Regions from separate parts of the Paenisporosarcina sp. P4_B8 genome, predicted to be linked through region 1. Evidence: riboswitches for the same ligand, from Rfam matches in the RefSeq annotation. Region 1 holds a riboswitch; each other region holds the start of a gene.
The links. A riboswitch is a leader RNA that binds a small molecule or an ion and turns the genes downstream of it on or off. The one in region 1 is predicted to bind S-adenosylmethionine.

Region 1 (7,875 bases):
AACCACTCAAACATGTCAGTGCTATTGATGCCAAAATTCTAATTATCCATGGACGAAAAGATGGGAATGTCGGAATTGAACATGCCTTACGTCTCGAAAAAGCACTCATCGATGGAAATAAAAATTTTGAGACTTGGTATTTTAAAGATTACACACATTATTTCCCTTCGAAAACCAATAGACAAACTGTCAGAGATTTAACGGACTGGATGAAACGACAAGGGGATTAATATATGAAACATATCCGAATTCATTTAAAGACTAGCAGTACTGCTAACAAAACCTCTGTCCCTAATGATACGTCATATTGGAAAAAGCTTTGGGATTCATATACGAGTGAATATGCTTCAGTGGAAATTCTATGTTGGCAGGAAGAAGTGCATGATATTGAGGAATTGACCAGACTCTCTGCACATTCTGTGAATCAAGGACTTGTAAAATCGTTTACAATTACATTGGACGAAGAAAACTGTAACTATTTACGTAATCATTCGATTGATGCAGACGGTGGTTTAAAATGGTTCACTATATTCTTTTATAAAGAAGATATTCAAATGCTTGAGATAGCACAATATGGTTCAGAAATTGTATTATATGGAGTAAATGAGAAAGAAGCGGAAGAATTTGAAGCGCTATTCCCTGAAATCGAGAACGCGGAATACTTCAAAGAACACCTCATGTAAGCAGAGGAGGGTGAGGCATGGGAAATTTACATATAATATACGACTCTTTATTACTAACCAGTGAAACCAACAAGCTTAGGAAGAGTATTAGCTATTGGTTTCCGTTAATGAATGAGGTACTTCCAGTGTTTACAGAAGTCGAAGTGCATTGTCGTGAAGATGAAAAAGAAGCAATTCTTAAGATTAAACCTTTCGCTCATACCATTCGATATGGAAGTGGATTGGTCATTTTTACAATGCCTCTAAATCAGAAGCTAAAAGACTTGCTGCTGTATGGGGTAAATGAAGGACATACCAGGATTCCCTGGTATACATTAGTATTCAAGAGAAATGGTGCACATATTTGTACTGTTAAATATCACGGATCTGAATTGTTTTTCTACCAGATAACGAAAGAGGATGCTAAAGAGATAGAATCTTACTTTCCCGAAGAGACAGTTTTTGAATATACGAAGTAAAAAAATGGCCTGCACATGAAGTGCAAGCCATTTTTTTATTCTAGATAATCGGACCGCCTTTAGAAATAATCTCTTCAGACACTGATCCGAATTTAATGAAGTTTTCACGGAATCGATTAGCCAGTTCTTGAGCTTTGTTATCGTATGCTGCTGGATCCGCCCATGCATCGCGTGGGTTTAATACGTCAGACGGTACGCCAGGTACTTCTTTAGGAATAGCTAAACCGAATGCTGAACCTTTATCCATTTCAACATTATCTAATTTGCCTTCCAATGCAGCACGAACCATCGCACGTGTATAAGAAAGTTTCATACGGCTACCAACGCCATATTCGCCACCAGTCCAGCCAGTATTTACAAGGAAGACTTGTGCATCATGCTCATCGATTTTGTTCCCTAACATTTCTGCATATACAGTTGCAGGAAGGGGAAGGAATGGAGAACCGAAACAAGTTGAGAATGTTGCTTGTGGAGATGTAATTCCACGCTCTGTACCAGCAAGCTTCGATGTAAATCCGCTTAAGAAGTGATACATCGCTTGTTCTTTCGTCAACTTACTGATTGGAGGTAATACCCCAAACGCATCTGCAGTTAAGAAAATGATGGTTTTTGGATGACCCGCTACAGAAGGATCAACAATATTGTCGATTGCTTGTAATGGGTAAGCAGCACGCGTATTTTCAGTTAACGAAACATTTTCGTAGTCGGGTATACGCGTTTCAGGATCCAATACCACGTTTTCCAATACAGAACCAAAACGGATTGCATCGAAAATTTGTGGTTCATTTTCACGTGTTAAGTTAATTGCTTTTGCGTAACAGCCGCCTTCAATATTGAATACGCCGTTATCTGACCAGCCATGCTCATCATCGCCGATTAATTTACGATCTGCATCAGCAGATAATGTTGTTTTTCCTGTTCCGGACAATCCGAAGAACAAAGCAACATCGCCTTTTTCACCAACGTTTGCAGAACAGTGCATCGGTAGTATGCCTTGCTCAGGAAGCAAGTAGTTCATAATGGAGAAAATTGATTTTTTCATTTCACCGGCATACTCAGTACCACCGATTAAAATGATGCGTTTTTCCATTGACACAATGATAAACGTTTCGGAACCTGTACCATCGATTGCAGGATCTGCTTTGAAAGTCGGAGCATAAACGATTGTGAATTGTGCTTCATGCGATGCCAACTCATCTTTAGTCGGACGAATGAATAATTGGTGTGCAAAAAGGTTATGCCAAGCATATTCATTGATTACTTGCAATGAAAGGCGAGATTCTTTATCCGCACCGGCAAAGCCATTAAAGACAAATAACTCTTCTTTTGTTTTTAAATAGTTCACAACTTTTTTATATAAAGAGTTGAAAATTTCAGATGATATTGGTTGGTTTACTGAGCCCCAATCAATCTTGTCTTTCGAGCTATCTTCCACAACAACATATTTGTCTTTAGGAGAACGTCCTGTATATTTTCCTGTCACTACTTTTACAGCTCCAGTTGGTGTTAAGACAGCTTCTCCACGTAATGTTGCTTTCTCCACAAGTTGTGGGACTGAAAGTTGCACATGCACGTTTTGGCCATTTAACAAGTCGTTCAGCTCGTTCATCGTGTTCACTGAATTCATGTATATGTACCTTCCTTTATCGTATATTACCCTTATATCGGGTTAACCTTGATTCGAAAATTAGTATAACACATTACGCTTAATAATCTACACTAATAGCCTAATTAATTATATCTGATTTTCGAACATTTATATAGAACGAAAAAAATATTTGACAAGGCTTCATTAGTTTATTATGATGTAAAACTGAACGGATACTCTTATCCCGAGCTGGTTGAGGGGTCAGGCCCTATGAAACCCGGCAACCTGCAATTATGAACCAAGTAGTAATTGGCAAAGGTGCTGAACCTGAAACAAGGTGAATTCCTTGGATGATAAGAGTGAAAGGTGCCTATACATGAATACCTTTCCTCATGTATTTTACGTGAGAGAGGGTTTTTTTTATGACATCTCCCTTTATCCTCGTGTGCAGAAGCCCGAAAAGGCGGAAGGTTTTATTCAACTGAATAAGCTGGACATGGGAAATGAGTACCGTTTGAATTTTCCGAGAGCAATCTCGAAGGATATAGGAGGAATATTAAATGACAACTCGTCGTCTATTTACATCAGAATCAGTAACAGAAGGGCATCCGGATAAGATTTGTGATCAAATCTCAGACGCAATTTTAGATGCTATTTTAACTGAAGATCCAAATGCACGTGTTGCGTGTGAAACCACTGTAACAACAGGTTTAGTGCTTGTTGCCGGTGAAATCACAACATCTGCATACGTGGATATTCAAAAAGTGGTACGTGAAACAGTTCGTGAAATCGGCTACACACGTGCAAAGTATGGTTTTGACTCAGAGACTTCTGCAGTATTGACTGCAATCGATGAGCAATCTGCTGATATCGCAATGGGTGTTGACAGAGCACTGGAAGCACGTGAAGGTTCGATGACAGATTCAGACATCGAAGCAATCGGTGCAGGTGACCAAGGTTTAATGTTCGGTTTTGCTTGTAATGAAACACCGGAATTAATGCCTCTTCCAATTAGTATGGCTCATAAGTTAGCTCGTCGTTTAGCATTAGTTCGTAAAGAAGAAATTCTTCCATACTTACGTCCAGATGGCAAAACACAAGTAACTGTAGAATATGATGAAAACAATAAACCGTTGCGTATTGACACAATCGTTATTTCTACTCAACATCACCCAGAAGTAACACTTGAGCAAATTCAACGTAACTTGAAAGAACATGTCATCAATCCTGTCGTTCCGGCAGAATTAATTGACGAAAATACAAAATACTTCATTAACCCAACTGGTCGCTTCGTAATTGGTGGACCACAAGGGGATGCTGGTTTAACTGGTCGCAAAATTATCGTTGATACTTACGGTGGATACGCTCGTCACGGTGGCGGCGCATTCTCTGGTAAGGACGCTACGAAAGTTGACCGTTCAGCAGCATATGCTGCACGCTATGTAGCGAAAAACATCGTAGCAGCAGGACTTGCTGACCGTTGCGAAGTTCAACTTGCATATGCAATCGGTGTTGCTCAACCAGTATCAATTGCAATCGATACTTTTGGTACAGGTACAGTAGAAGAATCGAAACTTGTTGAAATTGTTCGTGATTCATTCGACCTTCGCCCAGCTGGAATCATCAAAATGTTAGATCTACGTCGTCCAATTTACAAGCAAACAGCTGCTTATGGACACTTCGGTCGCACAGACTTGGATGTACCATGGGAGAAAACAGACAGAGCGGCTACTTTGAAAGAAAAAGCAGGCGTTTAAGAGTGAGAAGCCATTCCGGGGTATGACCTGGAATGGCTTTTTTGTTGGAAATTAGTGGGAGGAAGGGTTGAATCAGCTGTGAACCGCAATAAATCCAGTTGAAAGGGAACAAAGTGCATTCGTACAGGAAGAATCGAAGAGTGAACGGGAACAAATCAATTTGAACGGGAATAAATCTAAGAATGCTTTAACATATTAAAAGGACCGGGCTCAATTACCCGGTCCTTAATATCCGTTTACTTTTGTTTTTGCATTTCCTTATAAATCTGTCCTTTTTCAGCATATTCTCTCACAATACGTTCCATATCTAGTTTGTCTTCAGCGTTCAATTCACGAACCACTTTTGCCGGACGTCCCAATGCAAGCATACCTGGGGGAATTACTTTACCGGGAGGTACCAAGCTGCCTGCACCAATAAATGCACCTTCACCAATCTCTGCGCCATCCAGCACAATGGAACCCATGCCAACTAATGCTCCTTTTCGTACGGTACAGCTATGTAAAGTTACTTGGTGTCCGATGGTGACTTCATCTTCCAAAATTAATGGAGCGGCAGGGCTTTGATGAAGGCAACACAAATCTTGAATATTAACTTTTCGGCCGATTCGTGTCGCATTGACATCACCACGAATAATGGTATTAAACCAAATAGTGGACTCTGGACCGATTGTCACATCACCACTTATTGTGACATAATCAGCAATATAAACAGATGGGTCAATCATGGGTGTTTTATCATTAAATGGGTAAATCATTCTAAAACCTCGTTTCTTCTTGCCATATGCTTTCATTATACAAAAAAAGAGGAACTAAAAAAGGATGACTTCGTCGAATAAAGAAATAGAAGGAGCGATGATTATGTGGAAATGGGAAGCTGATGGACAGGCAAAAGCAGTCATCGCCATCGTACACAGCGCGTATGAACATCATCGTAGGTACGCCTGGTTAATAGAAGAATTCAGGAGTTCAGGATTTCATGTTGTAATGGGGGATCTGCCGGGGCACGGAGAATCGGCTCTCAATAAACAAGCACATGACGAGGATTTTCAATCGTATGGCACTTTTATCAATCACTTGATTGACGCTTCGCTTACATATAACTTACCCGTTTTTATTATGGGTCACGGGTTAGGTGCAACTTTACTCATGCAAGTGCTTCAGGAAAAATCAATTGAATGTGCAGGAATTATTCTGACATCTCCTTGGATGCATTTACATATTCATGCATCGAAACTTTCCAGTGCTTTAGCCAACATGGGGAAGCTTGCTGAAAACGTCAAGAGTACTCATGAAATAACCATTAAAAAACTGACAAGAAATTATGATGTTTATACGCAAGATAAAGACGATGAACTATATAACACGACCATTACTTTGAAGTGGTACAGGGAGTTGCAGCATTTGATGAAAGCAACAACCGCCAAACAAGAAAGCATTCAAAATGTTCCTATTTTGATGATGACTGCAGAGCGGGATAAAATTACGGATCCGACATTCGCAAAGAATTGGCTGCAAAAACAACAACTTTCTGAAATACAATACAAAGAGTGGAAAAATTGTTTCCATGATCTGTTCCAAGAGCCAGAACGAGAAGATGTGTTTTATTACACTAAGACATTCGTGAATAATGTGTTGCGTTCACTCGGATATGTGGTTTAAGACAAATAAAAGCCTTTCTAATGAAAAATTAGAAAGGCTTTTATTATGGATTTGTTTATGACTTCATTTATGAATTATGCTGATTTACAAGGATTTTTACAATCATGCGGTGCTTTAGATATAAATTATTCTGACAGAAAATTAGCCCCCTGTAAAAAAGGGAATCAATAGATTCCAAATTTCAAAACCTGAACATTTACGAATATGATAATTCTCTTTTAATAAAAATATTACAGCTTGTTAACGAAAAGAATATTAATTTAAAAATTTGAGTTCTTATCTTTTGCACTCTATCGAAAAAGATTGTGGTCGGCTATTTCTTTCGCTTTCCGCAGGGGTCTTCAGAAATAGCCAACCACCTTCCTACTGAAATATTTTGCTTAGACACGCTACAGAAGTGATTTCTGTTGATTGCAGTGGAGGCGGCGGCAATTTTAATAATAATATTTCTCTATATTTTTTAGAGTAACATTGCATTGCATGCAAAGCTTACTAAGCACAAAAAGAAGCAGTAAATCCTTTTTCAACCCTTTTGAAACGTGGATTTAAGAACGCTATGCCTTGCAAAAGTCGCAGTTAACATAATGAAAATCTAGAAGTATATAAAATTTCTTACCTTGTACTAATATATTTTTTGTAATATAGTGAATAATGTGACAATATCATGAACAAACAAAGGGGGAAATCGGATGGAAGAGTTTATTGGGCAAATAAATAACTTTTTATGGGGACCATGGATGATTTATGGCTGTTTGGCTATCGGTCTATTATTTTCAATCCTTACTCGTTTCTTGCAAGTTCGACTGATCAAGGATATGGTTGTTCAAATGTTCAAAGGTGAAAAATCGGATGCCGGGGTATCTTCATTCCAAGCATTATCGATTGCATTATCAGGTCGTGTTGGAACCGGAAATATTGCAGGGGTTGCTACGGCGATTGCATTTGGTGGTCCAGGGGCTGTATTCTGGATGTGGGCAATTGCGTTTATCGGGGCGTCTTCAGCGTTTGTCGAATCAACTTTGGCTCAAATTTATAAAGTGAAAGACCAAGGACAATACCGTGGTGGTCCTGCTTATTACATAGAAAAAGGAATCGGCTCGAAGTGGTATGCAGTTATTTTTGCACTCGCAACACTATTGGCTATGTCCATATTGATGCCAGGCATTCAATCGAACTCCATTGCCATAGGGATGGAAAATGCATTTGACATGCCTCGATGGGTTACTGGAGCTGTAATTGTTGTCATTCTAGGCGTCATTATTCTCGGCGGAGTAAAACGTATTGCAAACGTAGCTCAATTTGTTGTACCTTTCATGGCGCTAGCTTACATTCTAATGGCAATAATCATTATTGGAATGAACATTACTGAAGTGCCAGGTGTTCTTAGATTGATCTTTTCAAGTGCTTTCAGCTTTGACTCGACTTTCGGTGGGATGATTGGTGCTGCAATTGCATGGGGCGTCAAACGTGGAGTCTATTCAAATGAAGCTGGTCAAGGTACTGGACCACACGCAGCAGCTGCGGCAGAAGTTTCTCATCCGGTGAAACAAGGTCTCGTTCAGGCATTCTCAGTGTACATTGATACATTGTTGGTGTGTTCAGCAACTGCATTCATGATTTTATTCACAGGGATGTACAATGTTCAATTGGATGACGGCGAAGGCGAATTTGTTGTTGAAAACCTTCCAGGAGTCGATGCTGGAGCTGGCTACACTCAAGCGGCAATTGAT
Region 2 (7,875 bases), on a different contig from region 1:
CAAGTAGTATAACAAGATAGCACTCACTAAAATGACCCAAATCATGGCTTCATCAATTTCCTTTGATACTAGACCAGCGGGAATCAGTGCCAGGATGAAAAAATAAATAAAATTCCCGATGGTCGTGGCAAGAATAAACGGCCAAAACCGAACCGTGCTCAATCCTCCCAATATATTGACCAAACTAGTCGGGACTAAAGGGAAAATCCGCGCTTGGAATACATAAGCAAATCCATTCGCTTCTATTTGTACAAGTAAACCTGGTTTGAATTTTTCAATCAATCTTTTTTGAAACAAGAAGCGGACGGCACAGAAGACGAAGACTGCGGCGATTACACTGGAAATCCAGCTCCATAAAAAACCATCAAAAAATCCAAACAACGTAATGTTGATGGTAATTACTAAAAGTAAAGGAAACACAGTAAACGAATTTTGGAGAATCATAATGATCAGCATAAATATATATGCATAAAGCAGATTATCATCCAAAAAATCTTGAATGCCTTCGACATCACGATTTACGAGAAGAGTAATGATCTGACGATTTAATAGTAAAAAAATGAGCAGCAACAATAAGCCACCCCAAACCAACCAGTTTTTATTCGTGAATTTGTTGATCGCTTCTTTCATTCGTCACCCACTCGTATCTTCCTATCGAAATAATTTTATTGTGTAATAAATTAATTTTCTTCTATCATACCATGTTTCTTAAAATTGATAGAAATGGGAACTGTAAATATTTCCAGCTAACGCCGTTTTTTAATAGCGATGAGTCCTCACCAATACTCTCCAGAAAACCATAATATATGCTTCTGTGGTATGATGGGGAAAAATTCTAAAGTAGAGGTGATATCTTGAAAGCGTATCAATTTCTTGTCACGCTAAATTATGTAAAACCGAAAGTATGGCGCCGCTTTATCGTACCTGAAACGCTCGATTTTTATGATTTACATTCGATTATCCAAACCTCTGTCGGATGGACAAATAGTCACTTATTTAATTTCTCCATCGACGATTCCAAGAACGATAAAACGATTCAATTGGTCGGCGATGAAGAATCGGTTTCAGAAAACTTCGGCATGGCCCAATACTATATGAAAAACCCGCCAGAAGAAGGATCGTATGAATTTAGAATGTATCAACGGTTTATCCGTACTCAGCTATTACTCGCACGCGATGTGGATTTGACCAAATACGTCCATGACTCTCCCGTATTTCGCTACATGTATGACTTTGGAGACAGCTGGGACCACGAAGTGGTGCTCGAACAAGTAGTGGATGATTACGCGTATAATTATCCGCAGCTGCTCGAAGGCAAAGGTACTTGCCCACCTGAAGATGTGGGAGGTCCGCCTGGATATGACGAATTCAAGCGCGTCATGAAAGACAAAGATGACCCTGAACACGCGGGGATTAAAGCATGGGCAGAAGGTCAAGGGTATCAAAAGTTCAACTTAGCCAAAGTAAATGCCGTCTTGAAAGAAGAATGGTGTGGCCAAATAAAATAAAGTGAAGCAAGAAACAATCTTGTGTAGTGAACCGTGATTTTTTCCCGAGTCAGTGCCAAAGATGAGCATATGCTAAAGCATCCTTTCTAAAAAGGTGGTGTAAGGCATGGGATACGAATGCTGCAATACTAGCGGTTCTACGTTCACGTTGATTGTTGTTCTCTTCATCTTGTTAATTATTGTCGGTGCAAGTTGTCTATATTAATTTATAGAAATTAATCCTCACATCCGACTATGACGCACGACTCTTTCTTCCCCCATCGTGTGTAATAAGTACAAAAAACCTGACTCCTTACGGGATGTCAGGTTTTATTGTGTGTCTGGAAAGGATGATTTGTCCGTGTCCAGGCGAATGGACAAAAACCATTGCTGACTGGTCAAAAACTTCGGCTGACCGGATGAAAATCAACCTTGACTGGTCACAGACCTTTATCAAGTGGTCAAAAAGTAATCAACCTCTAATTAAGCGACTGTTTCCTTCTCGTAAATCGGTACCCAGCCTTCTGTCGTGACAAAAATGCGCACCGCTACGACTTTGCGGTCTTCCATCAGCGTAAAGTAGTGGCGTACATTTTCAGGTACAGAGATTAAGTCTCCCGGTTGCAACTCGACATCAAAGAACTCTCCGTCTTCCGATTGAATGACGAAAATGCCGTGACCGCTGACGATGAAACGTACTTCATCGTCTTCATGATGATGCTCCTGTTGGAAATTTTTCAACAGTTGTTCCAAGTTAGGCGTTGATTCAGAGAGTGAAATCACATCCGCTTGCTGGTAGTTGCGTCGCTCGGAAATGTCAGCAATTTCGATTCCGAATGCGGATAGAATCTGTTGTTTTTCTTCATCTGTTAGATTGAATTTTTCACGAAGTCCGGTTGGAAGCTTCTCGATGTCCCACTTTTCGTAAATAACTTCATTGCTGTTCAAAAAGTCGATGACTGCTTGCTCTTCTTCAATGCGTTCGTTGTTTGCGTGTTTGCGAATGTATGCCATTTTTAATAACTCCCCACTACATGTTTTATAGTTGCGATTTTCACTTGGTACGAGAATAAAAATTCCCATGCTTCCAAATATTTTTTCGCTTCGAAAGCGTCTTTGCCCCACACCGTGATGCCGTGATTTTGAATCAGGATTGCTCCCATGTCCCCTGTTACATAACGATCAAATTGTTCAGCAAGTGTCGGGATATGCGCGACATTTGGAATGATCGGAATGCTGACTTTGGCATCTTGTTCCCAGGAACCGAGTGCTTTAATAATTTCATTTCCGGTGAAATCGATATGTGTTTCATGTTTATACAGTTCCGTGATGACATTGTTGTCAATCGTGTGCACATGAAGGACACACCCGGCATTTGTTTTGTTATAAATCTTAGCGTGGAGCAACGTTTCGGCCGATGGCTTTGACGTCGTTTCCTCCAACTTTTCACCAGCTGCATCAACTAGTAAAAAGTCATGATCCGTGAATTTCCGTTTGTCCTTACCGGATGCTGTAACGAGGAATGTAACCGGTTCATTCGTTACCTTAATCGATAAATTACCACTCGTGCCGTAGAACCAATCGCGGTCTGCGAGTTCTTTTTTTATGGCCGAAAGCTCGGTCCAACGGGAAAAGTAATTGCTCATGTGCGTACCTCCAATTGCTTTAAAATGTGAATCACGTCTGTAAATGTTTCAAATGGCTCAAAAGGAATATCGAGTTCTTCGCACTTTTCGATGAGGAAGTCCCGCGCTATGACTTTGTCTGCCAGTTTGGCCGCTTGCAGATCGGTAATGGAATCACCGATGACGATTTTGTAAGTGTTGTCGTCACTCAGTTTGCGAATGATGGATGGTTTACAACAACCACAGCCATTCGAGCAATGTTCATCGCATGAATGAGGCCAGTTGATTGTGATGGTTTCTCCAGAAAAATCTGCCACGTTGCAGTAAATACGGTCGTCTTCTATATGTTCCTTCACGAGTGGCTTAACAAAGAAATCAATGCCACCAGATACAATAAAGAGTGGAATCTTCTGTGCTTTCGTATAGGCCACAAAATCCTCAAATCCTTCTCGAATTTGTGCCTGTTCCAATACATATTGGGTAATTTCATCTTTTTGGTCGGTTGATAACAAGTTGAAAAGTTGTGTCACGCCTTGTTGAATGGTTATTTGTTGGTCGAGAATCTGGTCTTTAATCGGCTCCCACTCAGGTGGTGCGAATTTTTTCATGATGGCCATAATGTTATCTTTCGTGGTAATCGTGCCATCAAAATCACAAAATATAACGGGTGGTGTCATCGTACTTTGTCACCCCACAATTCCAGTGCTTGTTGCAGTTCTGCATTTGTTTGCGCAGCCTCTGATAAGGTCTTCCTTGATAGCATTGCATCAACCGCTTGCCTGAATGCTTTGCCCCCCGCCGCAGAACCTGCCGGATGTCCGTGCACCCCGCCACCTGCATTGATGACGGAATCAATACCAAAGTCTTCAATCAGTTGCGGCACCATGCCCGGATGAATTCCGGCTGAAGGCACTGGCAAAGAGGTCTTTATCAAACCAGGAACCTGGAGTGCATCTGCAATTTTTAGTGTTTCTGATTTTTCCAAGGCCACACTGCCATATGGTGAGGGAAATAACGAGAAATCCGCCCCGGCAAGTCGCAATAATTTACCCAGTACGAGGTGGTTTGAGAGACCATACTTTCGGGATGGAGTGAATGCTCCCGAAACAGCTGGGTGTGCCATAATCGGAATCGCAATTTCTGGATCTTCAGCTAAACTTTGCAGTGTATCCAATCCGTATGCATAAACATTAAACAGCAACATATCTGCCCCTAGCTCTGTCGCATGTCTTGCTTTGTCTCTTAAGTCGAATGTACGTCCTGTCAAATTCACTGCGTAACGTGTGCGGTGACCTGTCTCCGAGAAAACATGCTCGAGTACTTCACGTCCTTTTACAATCCGTTGTTCAAAAGGCGTCGACTCGTTTTCGAATAAAATTTCATCATCTTTCACAAAATCCAGACCACCGCGTGCTTGGTGTTCCAGTTGTGTCAGTAAAAAGTCCAAATCTTTCCCGAGTATGCCTTTAAAGATACTCATGACAAATGGTCGTTCTTGCACGCCTGTCAGTTGTCGGATTCCTTCTGTGCCGAATTTCGGACCTGGAAAGTGGCCCGTTAATTCCGGACTGAACTCCAAATCAATTAATTTGATTTCCCCGTCCAGTGATAACTTGCCAAAAGTCGTCGTTAAAATGGCTGGCAAATCAGGACTGAAATTCGCCTTGGGGTATGCAATGCGAATAATTCCTTTCGTTCTGCTTTCTAATTGACTATTTTCTTTTTGGACAGATACAACGCGTCCCTTATGTTTCTTCAGTTGCTGTTGTTCCAGTTGCGGTAAGTCGGTCCATGATCCGACCGTCAAGCCAAGTGCGATGCCTTCTGCTTTTTTTTCTAAATTTCCTTCTATGCTATGGACTAAATAAGTCGCGATTACTTCACTCAATGTCTTCACCTCTTTAGGGAAAATAAAAAACCTCTTCACAAAAAAGAAGAGGTTAGTAGTTGAACTAACATCCTCTTATCTGTCAGCTACTGCTGCAAGAATTAGCACCGTGCCTACTCGCGTAAGTCGGTTGCCGGGTTTCATAGGGCTAGTCCCTCCACCTGCTCTTGATAAGAAAAATGTAGATATGATATTTTTTAAAATCTAAATTGGATTATGACAGGGTGCAAAATACTTGTCAACATAATTTTCTAATAAATTCAAATATACTGCTTTTTATACGTGTGATAAAGCTATGCTATGTTTGCCGGGAAATAGATATGACAGTCCTAAGAAATAAATTTCAAACCGACAGCCGCTCCTAACACCATGGCAATAAACAGCATGCGCAGCCATGTTTTAGGCTCCCCGTATAAAATCATGCCTAAAATCGCTCCACCTGAAGCACCAATACCTGTCCACACTGCGTATGCCGTACCCATCGGAAGGGTTTCCATGGCGAGTGCAAGGAACAGGAAGCTTGCCAAAAAGCTTGCGAACAATCCGCTAATGGACTTCCAATTGCGACTTTTATGCACTTGACTGATCATCGCCACACCTGTCATTTCAAACAATCCAGCAATGACTAAGAATATCCACGCCATTAGGATTCCACCTCTTCCTGTTCTTTTGTCACCAGCTTAAGCCCGACAACCCCAATTAACAGAAGTGCAATCAAGGCAATTTTTGCGATACTAAATGATTCCCCGAAAAAGAGGATATCCGCAATCACTGTCCCAGCTGTACCAAGTCCGACAAACACTGCATACACGGTTCCAACAGGAAGTGTTTTCCCTGCCATAATCATTAAATAGAAACTCACCGAAATAGCAATTGCCGTGCCCAACCATGTCCAGATATCATCCGCATGCTTGAGACCAATTACCCAAAATACCTCAAAAAATGCTGCTATGAAGACTTTCATCCATTCTTTATTCATGAAAACATACTCCTTTTCCAAATCAAAATAAGCCCGAGAGATAAACGTATCATACGTCATCTCCCAGGCTTTTATCCTTCCGTGTATCCTTGCGTGTGTGCAAAGCGTTTTCTCTCGGACCAGACCAAACCGGTTGTTTGCGGAACCCTAGAAAACTTGGCCGCCATTGTGAAAATGGCGCTTTATGAATTTATTAATTCCATGGCTAGAATAAACTATATTTTACAGAGAGTCAAACGATGCGCTCGCTTTAAAGAAACAGTTGTAACAATTGGAAGTAAATGTAATACTTAATGATAATATATTTGGTTGTTGCGGAAGGAGAACCACAATGAAAACCTTCAAAAATAAGATCATTATTTTGATCATGTCCATCGTCATTTTCGTCATTTTTTATCAGTTACTTGGTTTTTTTGCAGGTAATCTACTTCCTATCTCTCCGCTTGGTACGATGATTGGATTGATTATTCTTTTTCTTCTCATCCCGATTTCGTATCTGTCAGCGTATGGAGTGGTAAAAGTTATTAAAGATATGTAAATTCCCGTATAAAGGATTTTTAAACAAGAAAAAACTCTCCATAAGAAATGAGAGTATTAAAGAGAATCCATTTATTTATATATGATTGCGTTTAGTTAATTCCAAGGTGTCTGTGATGAATTTAATTGAGAAAATCTCTTTTCTTGTGCTCTTTGAGTGGACTTACTTATGAAGTCCATAAATCGCGTCAAAGATATTTTTTTCCAAGGTCTTCGTTGAATTTCCACGTTAATGACTCTCCTTTTAAATCGCATTTTTTATTTTTCCTTTATCTAGCTTTTAGAGGTATTCGTTGTCGTTTATGAAATGGAAATGTGGCAATGGTTCCCGCGACTCCACTGATGGCTAAAAACGAAAGGATTGCGATAGGTAAAGCTTTCTTTTTTAAACGTGTTTGACTCATGTAGGACCTCCTTGGATTTGAGCTTGCACCTTTAGTGTAGCCGATGAATATGAAGAGGATGTGAATGACTTGTTAAGACATTATTTAGAAAATGAGCTTTTAATGCGAAGTCATAAGAAATCGACTGGTAACTTCTCCTTTTTCAAACGAATTTTATAGGCTTCAATACAAGCACATCGAACTTTCGTGGTAAACTACTACTAGCATTTACCGTGTGAAACGAGGTTTTACTTATGATTCGAACATTTGGAGTTACCGTTGATAGTCAATTAGAAATGGACTTTCCTTTAGAAGATCTACATAAAAAGTCATTCGACTGGTACTGGATTGATTTTGACAAACCATCAGCCACTGAATGGGCTTTGCTTGATTCGTTCTTTCATTTCCATCCACTAGCGATTGAAGATTGTTTACACCGCTTGCAGCGCCCGAAAGTCGATTACCACGATGGATATCATTTCTTTGTCGTCCATACGCTGAATGAAGAGACGCTTGAAGCCGAGGAATTGGATTTATTTGTCGGAAAGAATTTTGTTGTTACTTTTCATCATAATGCCGTTCAAGAATTGGACTTGGTTCGAGAAAAATTGCAACGCGATGCCTCCTTCTGGGAACGTGGAGCGATTTATGCGATGTATCAAATTCTCGACAAAGTGGTTGATTCCTACTTTCCACTTGTGTACAAGATTGAGGACCATTTGAACGAAATTGAAGATCAGATGACGTTTGATATGAAGCATTTTTCGATGGATACCGTCTTTGAAATGCGCAGTGACTTGTTATGGTTGCGCCGAACGATTTTGCCGATGCGTGATTTGATGTACCGTGTATTAAACTCGAGTCGTTTTAACCTTCAACAGCACGAACATTCCTACTTTGCGGATATTTCTGATCACCTCGTCAAACTGACAGAAATTGTGGAGTCAAACCGAGAACTTACAGCAGATATTCGAGA
Region 3 (6,515 bases), on a different contig from region 1:
GAAAAGAGAGGTGCAAGTAGTTCGAGGAAACAAGGGGGCGAGTCTCGGAACGTATAACATACGTGAGAAACGAGAAGCCCGCAGATGACGAAGAAATGCGCAGTGCATCTCTTTTCGCAGCCTAGCGCCGATGGTAGTTGGGGGGGGCCCCTTGTGAGTAGGACGTCGCTAGGCAAATGAAAAACCGGTACATTCCGAGATATCGGTTTTTTGTATGTTGTTTTCTAAGGGTTTGAACAGGAGCGCAGCGGAAATAAAAATAATTAGTCTTTCTAGACCGTCACGTTCTTAAAAACTCAAGAACTAAATGGGTACCATTCCGCGTACGCTACATGGCTCTTTTCTGTGAAAGGCAGGCTTCTAAATAATAAGGTCTTATGAAAAATGAAGTTTAGATCAGCAAGTCTACTTTTGCAAAAGAACAACGAAAACACCTATCAACAAATGAAAGGTGTTTACGATAGTAATTAAATACTCATTCATTGTCACCACTTGCTCAAAAGATAGCCAGCTTACCGATCCGATCTACCGCTTCTTCCAAGCGTGGCTCATCAACTAATAACCCAACCCGAATATAGCCTTCTCCAAATTCACCGAAGCCATTTCCTGGGGCTACGGCTACGTCTGCTTCATTTAAAAGCTTGTCTGTAAATTCTTGGCTGGTATATCCTTTTGGAACGGGTAACCAAGCAAAGAATGAGCCTGTAGGGGCTTCTACTTCCCAACCAATCCGTTTACATGCGTTGATAAAGGTATTGCGACGGTTTTCGTAGCGCTCGACCAATGAGGAAACGCATAATTGATTTTCATTCAAAGCAGCGACTGCAGCATGCTGTATTGCAGGGAAAAGGCTGACGAATAAATGGTCTTGAATCAAGTTCAGGGCTTCAATCATCTCTTTGTTACCAACTGCAAACCCGACACGCCATCCTGCCATGTTGTAGGTTTTAGATAACGTATACATCTCAATTCCTATTTCCTTAGCTCCTTCAGCTTGTAGGAAACTTACCGGTTTAACGCCATCAAATCCAATGGCTCCATAGGCGAAATCGTGTGATACAGCAATTCCATTTTCTTTTGCGAACTCGACGGTTTGGTTGAAGAATTCAAGGTCTGCAGTTGCTCCAGTTGGATTATTTGGATAGTTAAGATACATGAGTTTTGCGCGTTCTTTCGTGTCTTGAGAAAGCATATTGTAATCAGGTAAAAAGTTGTTTTCGGCGACTAGTGGCAGTGTTTCATATTGAACGTCAGCCATGACGACTCCAGATAAATAATCCGGATAACCTGGGTCAGGCAGTAACATCAAATCTCCAGGATTCAGTACAGCAATTGGCAACTCCACAAGTCCAATTTTCGTTCCGAATAAAACCGCAACTTCTGTAGTTGGGTCAATCTCAACATTGTATTCTCTTTTATAAAAATCTGCTGCAGCTTCCTTCAATTCGCCAATTCCACGAAATGGCGAATATTTATGTGTAAGGGGATTTTCGGCAGCTTCTTGTAAGGCTTTTACGATGTGTGGAGGTGTTGGTTGGTCAGGATTTCCTTGACCTAAATTGATCACATCGCGACCCTGTGCCACTGCAGCTCCTACTTTTTGAACAAGTGAAGCAAAGAATTGTGGTGGTAATTGTTGAAGTTTCTTAGAAAGTTCCATGGTTTTTCCTCATTTTCTGAAATAGTTGCAATCATCAGCCAAATCTTATAATCTTTTGTGTATCTTGTCTACAGGGGGTGTACCCATGAAAATCGCATGCATTCAGCTCGACGTAGCGTTTGCCGAGCCTGAAAAAAATTTTTCCAACGTTCAAAAGTACATAAAAAAGGTCGCAAGTGAGGGTGCAGAGCTCGTTGTATTACCTGAAATGTGGAATACTGCCTATGCATTAACGGAGTTAGAACATCTTGCAGACGTCGAAGGGCAACGAACAAAAGAATTTCTTTCCGAGCTGGCCCGTACATATCATGTCCATATCGTAGGAGGGTCGGTTTCTACGAAAAAAGGAGACAGCTTCTACAACACAATGTACATCTATTCGAATGAGGGTAAGCTGGTGTCAGAATATGATAAAGCGCATTTGTTCCGTCTCATGGATGAACATCTATACTTAAAAGCAGGAAATCAATTAAATGTATTTTCATTAGGTTCTATTCAAGCAGGAGGGGTCATATGTTATGACCTAAGGTTTCCTGAATGGTTAAGGGCACATGCATTAGCCGGAGCGAAAGTGCTCTTCTTACCAGCACAATGGCCTGAAACTCGTATCGATCATTGGAGAATCTTGCTTCAAGCCCGTGCAATCGAAAATCAATGTTTTGTCATCGCGGTCAACCGAACTGGGAACGATCCGAACAATCAGTTCAATGGCCAATCCATGATCATTGCACCGTGGGGGAAAGTGTTATGGACTGGAGCTGATGATGAAGAGTACGCAATCATTGATGTTGATTTTTCAGAAGTTGAAGATGTACGTACTCGCATACCGGTATACGAGGATCGCAGACCTTCGCTATATGAACCTTTGTTTGAAAAATGAAAATAATTTTAAAAAAGTGTTTGACACGTGTATAAAAACATCGTAAGATTTACTTCAGCAACAAAACAACCAAACAACTACATATGGAAATTTATCAAGAGAGACCGAGGGATAGGCCCAATGACGTCCGGCAACCCCCAGCACGAGCTGGGAAGGTGCCAATTCCTACAGAATGATTTCATTCTGAAAGATAACCCAAAATCCATTTTTCGGTGCCTCTTTCATGATGAAAGGGGCATTTTTTATTTGGCAAAAAGGAGCTTGTGATGATAAAAATTAATGATTTATCTAAAGAGTACATAACGAAAAAAGGAACGGTTATAGGTGTTGATCGCGTAAATCTCACCATCAATGAAGGTGAAGTGTTCGGCATTGTCGGATACTCAGGTGCAGGCAAAAGCTCATTATTGCGGTGCATCAATCTGCTGGAACGACCAACAAGCGGACAAATTGAAGTGGATGGACTGGACCTCACAAAATTAAAAGGAGAAAAATTACGTAAAGCCCGCTTGAAAATCGGCATGATCTTTCAACACTTTTACTTGATCAGTCAAAAAACAGTTGCTCAGAATATTGCCTTCGCATTAAAGGCAGCTAATACACCAAGTGAAAAAATGGAGACCCGCGTTTTGGAGTTGCTAGAAATGGTTGGTTTGACAGATAAGAAAGATGTTTATCCGGCCCAATTAAGCGGTGGACAGAAGCAGCGTGTCGGAATTGCTCGTGCACTGGCAAACAATCCTTCCGTCCTGCTGTGTGACGAAGCGACTTCAGCGCTTGACCCGAATACGACCTTATCTATTCTGCGCTTGCTCAAAAAAATCAATCGCGAATTGAACATCACCATTGTGTTGATCACACACGAAATGAATGTGGTAAAAGAAGTATGTGATCGCATGGCCGTCATGCAAGATGGACGGGTGGTTGAAGAGGGAACGGTTTACGATATTTTCTCCAATCCAAAAGCAGAATTGACGAAAGAGTTCATCAGTAGCGTCGTATCATTCGAAGTACCCCAATCCATTTTGGATCAAGTCACTGGACGTATTGTGAAAGTGCTATTTAAAGGCAATGTGGCGGGAGAAGGTGTCATCTCGGATATGATTCAGAATTTTGATGTACGAGGTAATTTCTTGCATGGCGCGATTGAATACATTCAGGAAATACCACTCGGCTTGTTTTTGATGGAAATTCAAGGACAACCAGAAAATATAACAAGAGCCATCACGTATATGGAAGGACGAGGGGCGCAAGTGGAGGTGGTACGTAATGGGAATTGATATAACGCATGTAATTGAAATGTGGCCAGATATCCTGAATGCATTCGGGCAATCGATGTATATGATTGGGGTTTCATTAACAGTCGCAATCATTATTGGCTTACCATTGGGGATTGTGCTTTTTGTTACAGACCGTGGTTTATTTTTAGAAAATCGATTTGTCAAAGGAACACTCGGTTTTATCGTCAATATGGTGCGTTCCATTCCATTTATCATTTTGTTGGTAGCTCTTATTCCTTTAACCAAATTACTGGTAGACTCAACGATTGGTCCAGCAGCTGCAAGTGTATCATTGTCAGTTGCTGCAATTCCTTTCTTCGCCAGAATTGTGGAAACGTCTCTTCGTGAAATTGATAAAGGAGTGATTGAAGCAGCCATTGCAGTTGGCGCGACACCTTGGATGATCATCAAGGATGTATTATTGCCTGAAGCAAAAACCAGCATCGTGCAAGGCATTACGATGACAATCATTAGTTTAGTAGCATACTCCGCAATGGCGGGTGTGGTTGGAGGCGGCGGTATTGGAGACTTAGCCATTCGCTTCGGATATTACCGTTACGATGAAACAATCATGATGGTGACAGTTGTCATTTTAATTGTTCTCGTTCAAGTCATTCAGCAGCTGGGTGACTGGACGTCAAAAGCAATAGATAAGCGATAAAAAGGGAGAGAAACAGAGATGAAAAAAGTTTTATTAATGTTCATTCTAGTCTTAATGACAGCGGCACTTGCTGCATGTGGAGGAAGCGACAATGAGTCAAAAGGCAATGCTGACAACGACAAATCAGTGACATTAGGCGGATCAGCAGGTCCATATAGCGACATGCTCAATAAGGCAATCAAACCCGCTCTTGAAGATAAAGGATACAAAGTGAAAATCGTTGAATTCAGTGACTATATTCAACCGAATATAGCGTTGGACAATGGAGATATTGACGCAAATCTTTTCCAACACTCGATTTACTTGGAAAACTTCTCAAAAGAAAATGATATGGAATTGACAGGCTTGATTGCAGTGCCGACAGCACCAATGGGCATTTACTCCAACAAGTTCAAATCTGTTGAAGAGATCAAGGATGGAGCAACTATTGCCATTCCGAATGACCCGGTGAATGCAGCTCGTACATTATTAATCTTGCAAGACCATGGATTAATTGAATTAGACCCTAATGCAGAACCATTGAAGGCGTCTGAAAAGGACATTAAATCAAATTCGATGAACTTGGTGTTCCAACCAATTGAAGCTGGCCAACTTCCACGTGCAGTGGACAGTGCGGACTTAGCAGCTGTACCTGGTAACTTCGCTTTAGCGGCGGAAATGAACCTGCTGGATGCGATTTTGCTTGAGAACATGCCGGACCGATACCGCAACTTAGTTACTGTAACGACAGCTAACAAAGACTCACAATTAGCGAAAGATTTAATTGAAGTCGTGGAAGCACCAGAATTCGAGGAAATCATCGATGCGGAATTCGAAGGTTTCGGCAAACCAGAGTGGATGAAAAACCGTTAAGAGAGAAGGGTTTTTGTGGAAGACATCATAGTTCGGGGCGCACCAGCTGAATATGTTTGTAAAAGTGGTGTACTGAATGAATTAGAAGAGAAGTTACAGCTAAGAAGCATTCAGCGAGTACTTATTGTTTCAGGTGTGAAATCATGGAATGCAGCGCGCTATTACTTTCCAAATCTAAAAAGCATTCAGGTATCACATACCTTCTATAAAGGCGAGTGTTCACTCACTGAGATTAATAGAGTGTCTACGTTGGCACAAACTGATGGTGTGGATGCCATTATTGGAGTAGGCGGCGGAAAAGTATTAGACGTGGTGAAAGCGGCTGCTAGCGCTAGTAGAACGAAGTCAGTGTTAATTCCAACACTTGCTTCAAACTGCGCACCGTGGACACCACTAAGCGTTATTTATTCGGATGAAGGGGTTATGACACATTACGATGTGTATCCCATGAGTGTTGACATTCTTCTCGTCGAGCCGCGCATTTTAGTGGAAGCCCCAGCTCCACTTTTGATTGCAGGCATCGGTGACACGCTAGCCAAGTGGTATGAGGCAGACGTACAAATTCGGCGATTAACCCATCCCCCGGTTGCGCTGAAAGTCGCTCATCATACCGCTCGGCTGTGTGCTGAAGAAATGTTTGCTCATGCAGAAGAAGCCATTGCTGACGCGAAAGAAGCCCGAGTGTCAGAGTCATTTAAAAAAGTAGTGGAATCCATTATTATGCTAGGCGGCATGGTTGGTGGATTTGGTGACAAATTTGGTCGCATTGCAGGTGCCCACTCCATTCATAACGGAATGACCATTGCACCAGAGTCTCACGAAGCGCTTCATGGAAATAAAGTAGCTTACGGCATTTTGGTTCAACTGCTCCTAGAACAAAAAGAAAGCGAAGTGGAGCGATTACTGCCGTTTTATCATAAGCTGGGCTTGCCTACTTCACTTCGAGAATTAAATATTTCTGATACATGGATTGACGAAATTGCTGTGCACTCCACACGTGAAGAAGAGTCGATACATAACATGCGGAGTGAAAAGATTACAGCTACTGAAGTGGCACAAGTCATGCGTAACTTAGAGTCATTCCAACTCGTGAAAAGTCCGATTATGATTGAAGTAAAGACGAACCCGTGAAATTTGCGATCATCCATGATTATCAATTTGAAAGACCGACATTAAGCAGTC
Region 4 (7,875 bases), on a different contig from region 1:
GCAATGAAAAGTCAGATTCATTGGCCACAAACAATAGCAGACATGCCGGGTTAACCATTCGAATCGATTGAACCAATTCCACAGAAGCCTCTGTTTCAAATTGAGAAACAATCACAATATCTCGCGTTTCCCGATTCATTTCACGAATGGCTTCTGGATAATTAACCGTAGTTACGCTTTTTGAAAAACTTTCAGCGATTATTTTTAGTTGCGCCGTGCTTTGCTCCCCTTCACTAACAATCAAAATATTTATATTTGATTCCATCTTGTCAGCCTCTCTTCTTTACCTTACTGTCCGCTGCCTGAAGTCGTTCCTGCTGCTTTCGGTGTTTCTTTTTTTGTATTATCCTTTGGTTGTGTAGGTGCAGGCTTCGTTGCTGGTGGAGTTGCTGGTTTAGCTTCCGACTTTGGCTGTGCGGCTGCATCCTCCTGCGCTGCTTGTTCTTCAGTTTCTTCTAGAGGCAGGCTATTTTGACCAACATTAGCTTTTAATATTCGAATATGATCAGCATAATTTTGCATATGTATTAGTTTAGGTGCTTGTTCAGCTGTCACTTCGACTGAAATCCCTCTCATGCCATCTTTATTACCTAACGCCCATCTTACTACCACATCTTTCATGAACATGGTCGTTTTGCGGTCGCCATTATTATCAGTCGATACAACAATATCCACTCGATCTAGAGTTTCGATTACTTGGTCAAATTGAATTTTTTCTGAGCTATTTAAGCTGACCAACCGATTATTTTCATTTTGAAGTGTTGTAGCTGGTTTGATCATGCTTTTGGTGATGATATCCCCTTCCTTGAGAGGCAGGACGGAAACTTGGTACTGCAGTTCTTCGAACGATGTGATATGAGAATCTTTAACTACAAACTTATTTGGAATTTCCATAACGGTTACTTGGTCTTCCTGAATTACTTCTCGAGAAAGAATCTCTCCATTTGCCACATAAATTTTTGTCATTGCTCCTAATTCGGAATTTAAGTCTTTAACTTTCTGAAGGACCATATACCCAGTGGCGGCCGCTAAAATAAAGGCCAAAATAAAGAATACAGCCGCACGCCTTTTTGCCTCTAACATTCATTAATCCCTCTTTTCAAAATGGTTTCTTTTTTACTTATTTAGGTATAATCCTTCATTGAATACCTCAAAGGTCATATATTATTTACCACTTCCTGACCTCTAATGTCAAAGTTGGATAATATTCCCATCTTATTTTCATAGTTCCCTTGCACCATGTAAATTAACCCATTTCACGATATTTATTTTTACCTAATCACCAAAACGTTGATATAATGCGATTCGTTAAATTTGATATAATTTTAAATCACAACTTTTTTACCTTCAATAAACCTTTTTTTTACAATTAAAGGGTATAATGAATCTTTATTTTTTCCATGTAATCCCAATAACCTCGGATTCAAGATACTTAAAATCAAGTGTTTTTAATGTATTCCTTCTATATAATAAGTGCGTTATTTTCCCCAATAGAAAAACCGCTTCATTTCTCCATTTGGAGAGAATGTAGCGGTTCGATTTTCTTATATGGTGACTAAAATTTGAGTCTGTTTGCCGATAATTTCTGCATAATCTTTCACCATGGCACTTGCAGTCGGGAATTTACCTGCTCCCGGGCCCACTAAAGTTAAAGTTCCCATGTAATCCGTTTCAAGCGCAATTGCGTTATTTACTCCCTCAATTGCATACAAAGGATGCTCTGGACCTACCAATCTTGGACCAACACTTGCATGTAAGGATCCATCTACCTTTTCGACAATTTCTGCCACATGTCTGAATCGCAAACCTTCCCTTGCAGCCGCCAGTACTTGTTCAAGAGTGATATCTGCTATTCCTTCAATCGATACATCATCCCACTTTGGTTGTTTACCGAATGCTAAATTACTCAATATCATAAGCTTTCGAAATGCGTCTTGACCTGAAATGTCATTGAAAGGATCTGCCTCTGCATACCCCAGTAGCTTTGCTTCCTCCAAAGCATCCTGAAACCAGCTTTCTTGTACCCTCATTTGAGTTAAGATGTAATTCGAGGTTCCATTTAATATCCCTTGAATTCTTTGAACCTGATTTACTAGAAGAATATTTTTCAAAGTTGAAATTATGGGAACACCGCCAGCTGTAGTTGCTTCATATCCCACATGGACACCTTGCCTATTTGCCAGTTCTTGTAATTCCAAGCCACGCTTTGAGAACATGACTTTATTAGCCGTAATGACATGACAACCTTTTTGGATGGCCTTACATAAATAATCGTAAGCAGGATCTTCCCCCACAATGGCTTCAAAAACAATTTGAAGCTCTGGGATAGCTTCAATTTCATCAAAGTTGTCAGTGAACAATACGCCTGGAGCTGCCAAGCGGCTTTTTGTCTTATCTCTTATCAGAATTGCTTTGATGTCTATATCTAATCCAAGTGATTCTTTTAATTGATCCTTTTTCTCATTAAGTATTTGGTAAATACCTTGACCAACTGTGCCAAAACCTAAGATTGCTGCTTGAATCGTCGCCATGACTTTACCCCCAAGTGAACAGATAATATATCTCCCCATGTCTCAAATTCAGTCAGAAAGCCATCATGACCGAATCGTGTGTTGACCATGCAGAAATGATGATCAGGAACGAGATGCGCAAAAGAGCAAATGTCCTCAGGTGGATATAGTAAATCATATGTGAATGCTATGGTAATCACTTTTGCTTCAAATTGCTTTGCCGCAATTTCTATACCGCCTCTACCCCTTCCGATATCATGGGTATTCATTGCTCTTAACAAGGTAAGGTAGCTATTCGCATCAAAACGGTTAGCCAGTTTTACCCCTTGATATTTCATATAGGATTCGATTTCGAACAATCCATTGCTTCTGGTCTTTCTGGCAAAACGGTTCTTATGTAATTGTTCACTACGATAAGTGACCAGCCCCGCCATTCGAGCCGTTTCAAACCCCTTGATATCCGAGGAACAGGTATAGTTTCCATTGAGATAATTCGCATCCGTCTCAATTGCATGGATTCCAATGTAGTTAAAAGCAATACCTGTGTCACTTAGATAAGGGGTAACTGCTAAAGGAATAAGAATATCCATATCTTTTGGATAAAGTAATCCCCACTCCAGAACACGCATGCCACCAAGTGACCCACCAACTACCGCATGAAGCCGATTAATATCCAAAGCTAGTAATGCCTTTTTTTCCGCATGCACCATATCGCGAATTGTAATTGTCGGAAAGGATGATCGATATGGATTGCCTGTAGAGGGATTGATGGTCAACGGCCCCGTCGTACCCGAGCATCCTCCAAGGACATTCAGTGTAATAACTCGAAAAGAGTCGGTATCAATATTCTTTCCCGGTCCAATTAACCCGCTCCACCAGCCTGGTGTTTCCTTTGATCCAATGGCATATTGATTGCCAGTTAACGCATGACAAACCAAAACAACTGGTGCTTCTGGAGGACCAAGAGTTTCATATGAAAGTTCAACATGCTCAAGACATTCCCCAGACTCTAGTTGAAAATTCCCGATTGTCACACTTCCTGTTGCCATTAAATTCACCTCCACATTAAACCGTTACGACGGTGGCATGTTCTATTGCTTTCCCCAAATCGGCTACCAGGTCTTTCACAGATTCCAATCCTACTGATAGACGAATCAACTCTTCTGTTACACCCGATTGCTTCAACTCTTCACTGCTTAACTGTTGATGGGTTGTTGAAGCAGGATGGATAATGAGCGATTTTGCATCCCCTACATTAGCCACATGCGACCAGATTTGGACATGGTCGATAAGTTTTCGTCCTGCTTCTCGACCTCCTTTAATGCCAAAATTCACAATCGAGCCGTATCCATTCTTTAAGTACTTGTTTGCCAATTGATGAGATGGATGAGATTCGAAACCATTGAAACTTACCCATTCTACTGCCGGATGATTTGCTAAGTATTGTGCGACTTCAATTGCATTTTCATTATGTTTCGGTACGCGGAGATGCAATGTTTCAAGACCTTGCAAAAAAGCGAATGCATTATCCGGGCTTAGGCATGGACCGAAGTCACGCAGTAGCTGGACCCGCAGTTTAATCGCGAAAGCCACTTGTGGGACATCAATCCCGTAACGAAGGCCATGGTAGCTCGTATCCGGTTCCGTAAAGCCAGGAAACTTCTCGCTGTTCCAATCAAACTTACCTGCATCCACAACGACACCGCCAATTGACGTACCGTGTCCCCCAATCCATTTCGTAGCTGAATGAACGACTACATCCGCACCGAATTCAATAGGGTTGCTTCCGTATGGCGTTGCAAACGTATTATCGATAATCAACGGGATTCCGTTCTCGTGTGCAATGTCAGCTACAGCTTCTACGTCCAATACATGAAGGCTTGGGTTTCCTATGATTTCCCCGAAAATGGCTTTCGTTTTATCGGTAATGGCCCCGCGGAAATTCTCAGGATCGGTGGAATCAACAAACTTCACCGTGATTCCATACCGTGGAAGTGTATTAGCAAATAGATTGTAGGTCCCACCATACAAATTGCCAGCAGCGACGATTTCATCACCGGCTCCTGCTACATTCAGAATGGAGAAGGCTATCGCAGCCATGCCGCTCGATAGGGCTACCGCTGCTGTGCCACCTTCCAATAACGCGATTCGCTGTTCAAATACGTCCACAGTCGGGTTGCCGATGCGTGAATAAATGTGACCAGTTTCCTGCAAGGCGAATAAGTTTTGGGCATGTTCCGTATCTCTGAAAACAAAAGAAGTTGTTTTGTGGATTGGCACTGCACGGGAACCCGTGATTGGGTCCGGCTGCTGACCTCCGTGTAAAAGTAGAGTTTCCGGTTGAAGATTTGTCATTGTTTTCCCTCCTGGATTGTGTTTTAGATGGAAGCGTGGAGGCGAAAGAGGAGTTTTATGAACAGAAAAAAGCCCCGTCTTCGCTTAAGAAGAGGGGCTCACAAGTGCGTGTTCCTCCTCTTATCTTTCAGATCTCCACTAAAGAAATCTGTAGGAATTAGCACCTTTGCAAGTTAATCACTTGCCGGTTGCCGGGCATCGCAGGGCCTAGTCCCTCCGCCACTCTGGATAAGAGTATTTGATTCAGTTTTCCATCTTGAGAATCAGTATATGTTTAATATCCATAAATAGTCAAGAATTATTTATATAATTTTTTGAAACTTCTGCCAACACTTAAACGTTTAAAGAGTTAGTGAAAAAAAGGGGTTGGGAATATGAATCTTGCATTATGGGTGCTAATCACCTTACTATCAGGTTATTTAATTGGCTGTCTCCACGGTTCAAATGTGGCGCAACGGCTTTCTGGGGTGAATGTAAAGGAACAGGGAGTAAAGAATGCGGGGGCATCCAATGCCACTATTGTATTAGGCTGGAAATACGGGGCACTCGTCGCATTTATTGATATTGGTAAAGGAATACTTGCTATCGTCCTTTTGCGTCTTATATTCGAATCAACTGATCTTTCCTTGGAGTATCAATGGGTCCTATTATTTCTTGTGGGGGCATCTGTCGTAATAGGTCACAATTATCCATTTCAGATGCATTTTGATGGTGGTAAAGGAACGGCATCTGTTATTGGAGTGATGTTAGTACTGGATTGGAGAATCGGATTGGTTGGACTTATCTTGCTGATTGTCGTTTCATTGGTGACAGATTACTTATTAATCGGTGTACTGTTCTTATATATTACATATATCATTTTAGCCTTTTTGATTACAGAAAGTACTATGCCAATTGTCATAACCACCGCACTCTTCTTACTCGCATTATGGAAGCATCGCGAGAATATACACCGTTTGAGATCCGGGATGGAACCACGAGTTTCTTCGGTTATCAAAAAGAAAAAAGTGACTCACTCCAATTAATTGGGGAATCTATTTTTTATTCCGAATTTACTAAAAAGTCGTTAAAATTTCATTCGGCCAGAACAATCATTATTCCGTGAACCGAATGAAAGTGCTAAACTGAGGTAAGGGGTAAAGACTACTGGCCCGCATCATGTCGGTCAATATCTGCCCAACTCCGAACCAACTTTTCTAAGGGAGATGAAACCATGCAAGAAACATTAATCGAACGCCTTGTACGTTATGCCAAAATTGATACACAATCAGATGCTGAAAGCACCACTTGTCCATCCACACCAGGTCAATGGGACTTATTGCACGAACTAGAAAAAGAATTGTCTTCAATCGGAATGGAAGACATTTCACTTGATGACAATGGTTATTTATTTGCCACTTTGCCTGCAAATTCAGAACGTGAATTGCCAACAATCGGCTTTTTAGCTCACGTCGACACAGCAACTGATTATACAGGTAAAAATGTAAACCCTCAGCGTATCGATTGCTATGAAGGTGGCGACATCCGATTAAACGAAGAAACCGTTATGTCTCCTGACGATTTCCCGGAGCTTAATAATTATATCGGGCACACTTTAATAACAACTGATGGCACGACTTTACTAGGTGCCGACAACAAAGCAGGAATTGCTGAAATTATGACAGCTATGGAGTTTCTAATTAATAATCCAGACATTAAACACGGCAAACTTCGTGTTGCCTTTACTCCAGATGAAGAAATTGGGCGTGGGCCACATAAATTTGATGTTGAAAAATTTGATGCCAAGTATGCTTATACAATGGATGGCGGACCTCTTGGAGAACTTCAATTTGAAAGTTTCAATGCAGCTGGTGCTAAAGTTATCACACGTGGGACAAGCGTTCATCCAGGTTCAGCTAAAAACAAAATGGTCAACGCTCTGACCATCGCCATGAAGTTCCAATCTTATATGCCTGCAGATGAAGTGCCTGAGAAGACTGAAGGATATGAAGGATTCATCCACTTGATGAATTTCAACGGGCATGTAGAAGAAGCCAAATTGTCTTATATCATACGTGACTTCGACCGTGAAAAATTCGAAGCGAAGAAAGTATTATTTGAAGAAGCTGCTTCAAAAATCAAAGCAGAATACGGATCAAATGCAATTTCGTATGAACTGCATGATCAATATTTCAACATGGGTGAAAAAATTGAGCCTGTAAAAGAAATTGTCGACATTGCACATGAAGCGATGACGAATCTATCAATTAATCCATTAGTCATCCCAATTCGTGGAGGTACTGACGGTTCACAATTATCATATATGGGGATGCCAACACCTAATATCTTTACAGGTGGCGAAAACTATCATGGAAAGTATGAATACATTTCAGTCGATAACATGGAAAAAGCAACCAAAGTCATGATTGAAATGATTCAACTGTTTGAAAGACAAGCTTAATATTGCCATAAAAAAACAAGCATTGACTGTCCTCCTGACAGACTGTGCTTGTTTTTTTATGGAATTTCCCATGACATTGAATTTCCCAATAAACGTCACCTAATTTTGCACCTTCCGGCATATATTTTATGGGAATCGCAGAAAACATCATAAGTAGGTCATGATTACTTATCCTGCACCGACAACTTCACAATTTTGTAAAGACTTTTCCAGTAAATGATGAAAATCATTCTCATTAATTCTTTGTTTTATGGTATGATGTTTTAAGTGAGAACACCTATCAGTTAGATGGAGGTTACAATGATGCATACTGCTGTTAAAGCTGAATCCCTTTCAATTGGATATACTGATCATTTACTATTTGAAAATTTGAATTTACATATACCCCGTGGGGAAATATCCGTTTTTGTTGGCAGCAACGGCTGCGGAAAGTCAACATTGCTTCGTTCCATTGCACGTTTATTGAAACCGACAACCGGTTCTGTCCTATTGGAAGGAAAAGATGTTCACCGCATGTCTTCCAAAGAAGTGGCAAAAAAAATGGGCATACTGCCTCAATCACCCGTTTCA

Region 2: another riboswitch for S-adenosylmethionine. It lies ahead of AC1DSK_RS10795 (2,3-diketo-5-methylthiopentyl-1-phosphate enolase); the one in region 1 lies ahead of metK (methionine adenosyltransferase).
Region 3: another riboswitch for S-adenosylmethionine. It lies ahead of AC1DSK_RS10595 (methionine ABC transporter ATP-binding protein); the one in region 1 lies ahead of metK (methionine adenosyltransferase).
Region 4: another riboswitch for S-adenosylmethionine. It lies ahead of AC1DSK_RS00675 (O-acetylhomoserine aminocarboxypropyltransferase/cysteine synthase family protein); the one in region 1 lies ahead of metK (methionine adenosyltransferase).

The regions. Positions count from the first base shown of each region.
Region 1 covers NZ_JBFUHX010000013.1:12,261-20,135, forward strand. Annotated here, with positions in the region: gene AC1DSK_RS12655 (alpha/beta hydrolase family protein) at 1-230, shown strand, start outside; gene AC1DSK_RS12660 (hypothetical protein) at 234-683, shown strand; gene AC1DSK_RS12665 (hypothetical protein) at 701-1,141, shown strand; gene pckA (phosphoenolpyruvate carboxykinase (ATP)) at 1,182-2,768, opposite strand; SAM riboswitch class I at 2,966-3,089, shown strand; gene metK (methionine adenosyltransferase) at 3,290-4,486, shown strand; gene AC1DSK_RS12680 (gamma carbonic anhydrase) at 4,723-5,241, opposite strand; gene AC1DSK_RS12685 (alpha/beta hydrolase) at 5,345-6,145, shown strand; gene AC1DSK_RS12690 (alanine/glycine:cation symporter family protein) at 6,835-7,875, shown strand, end outside.
Region 2 covers NZ_JBFUHX010000010.1:31,985-39,859, reverse strand. Annotated here, with positions in the region: gene AC1DSK_RS10825 (TVP38/TMEM64 family protein) at 1-630, opposite strand, end outside; gene AC1DSK_RS10820 (plasmid pRiA4b ORF-3 family protein) at 855-1,508, shown strand; gene AC1DSK_RS10815 (YjcZ family sporulation protein) at 1,615-1,713, shown strand; gene AC1DSK_RS10810 (cupin domain-containing protein) at 1,971-2,501, opposite strand; gene AC1DSK_RS10805 (methylthioribulose 1-phosphate dehydratase) at 2,504-3,133, opposite strand; gene AC1DSK_RS10800 (2-hydroxy-3-keto-5-methylthiopentenyl-1-phosphate phosphatase) at 3,130-3,789, opposite strand; gene AC1DSK_RS10795 (2,3-diketo-5-methylthiopentyl-1-phosphate enolase) at 3,786-5,000, opposite strand; SAM riboswitch class I at 5,073-5,177, opposite strand; gene AC1DSK_RS10790 (DMT family transporter) at 5,330-5,644, opposite strand; gene AC1DSK_RS10785 (DMT family transporter) at 5,644-5,979, opposite strand; guanidine-I (ykkC/yxkD leader) riboswitch at 6,038-6,141, opposite strand; gene AC1DSK_RS10780 (hypothetical protein) at 6,311-6,517, shown strand; gene AC1DSK_RS10775 (hypothetical protein) at 6,786-6,920, opposite strand; gene corA (magnesium/cobalt transporter CorA) at 7,154-7,875, shown strand, end outside.
Region 3 covers NZ_JBFUHX010000010.1:335-6,849, forward strand. Annotated here, with positions in the region: gene AC1DSK_RS10585 (aminotransferase class I/II-fold pyridoxal phosphate-dependent enzyme) at 497-1,660, opposite strand; gene AC1DSK_RS10590 (carbon-nitrogen family hydrolase) at 1,746-2,540, shown strand; SAM riboswitch class I at 2,629-2,737, shown strand; gene AC1DSK_RS10595 (methionine ABC transporter ATP-binding protein) at 2,807-3,820, shown strand; gene AC1DSK_RS10600 (methionine ABC transporter permease) at 3,810-4,481, shown strand; gene AC1DSK_RS10605 (MetQ/NlpA family ABC transporter substrate-binding protein) at 4,500-5,333, shown strand; gene AC1DSK_RS10610 (iron-containing alcohol dehydrogenase family protein) at 5,349-6,464, shown strand.
Region 4 covers NZ_JBFUHX010000001.1:127,850-135,724, reverse strand. Annotated here, with positions in the region: gene AC1DSK_RS00695 (CpaE/TadZ family protein) at 1-265, opposite strand, end outside; gene AC1DSK_RS00690 (CpaB family protein) at 289-1,083, opposite strand; gene AC1DSK_RS00685 (homoserine dehydrogenase) at 1,545-2,531, opposite strand; gene metX (homoserine O-acetyltransferase MetX) at 2,504-3,559, opposite strand; gene AC1DSK_RS00675 (O-acetylhomoserine aminocarboxypropyltransferase/cysteine synthase family protein) at 3,576-4,865, opposite strand; SAM riboswitch class I at 4,983-5,100, opposite strand; gene AC1DSK_RS00670 (glycerol-3-phosphate acyltransferase) at 5,240-5,890, shown strand; gene pepT (peptidase T) at 6,079-7,305, shown strand; gene AC1DSK_RS00660 (ABC transporter ATP-binding protein) at 7,609-7,875, shown strand, end outside.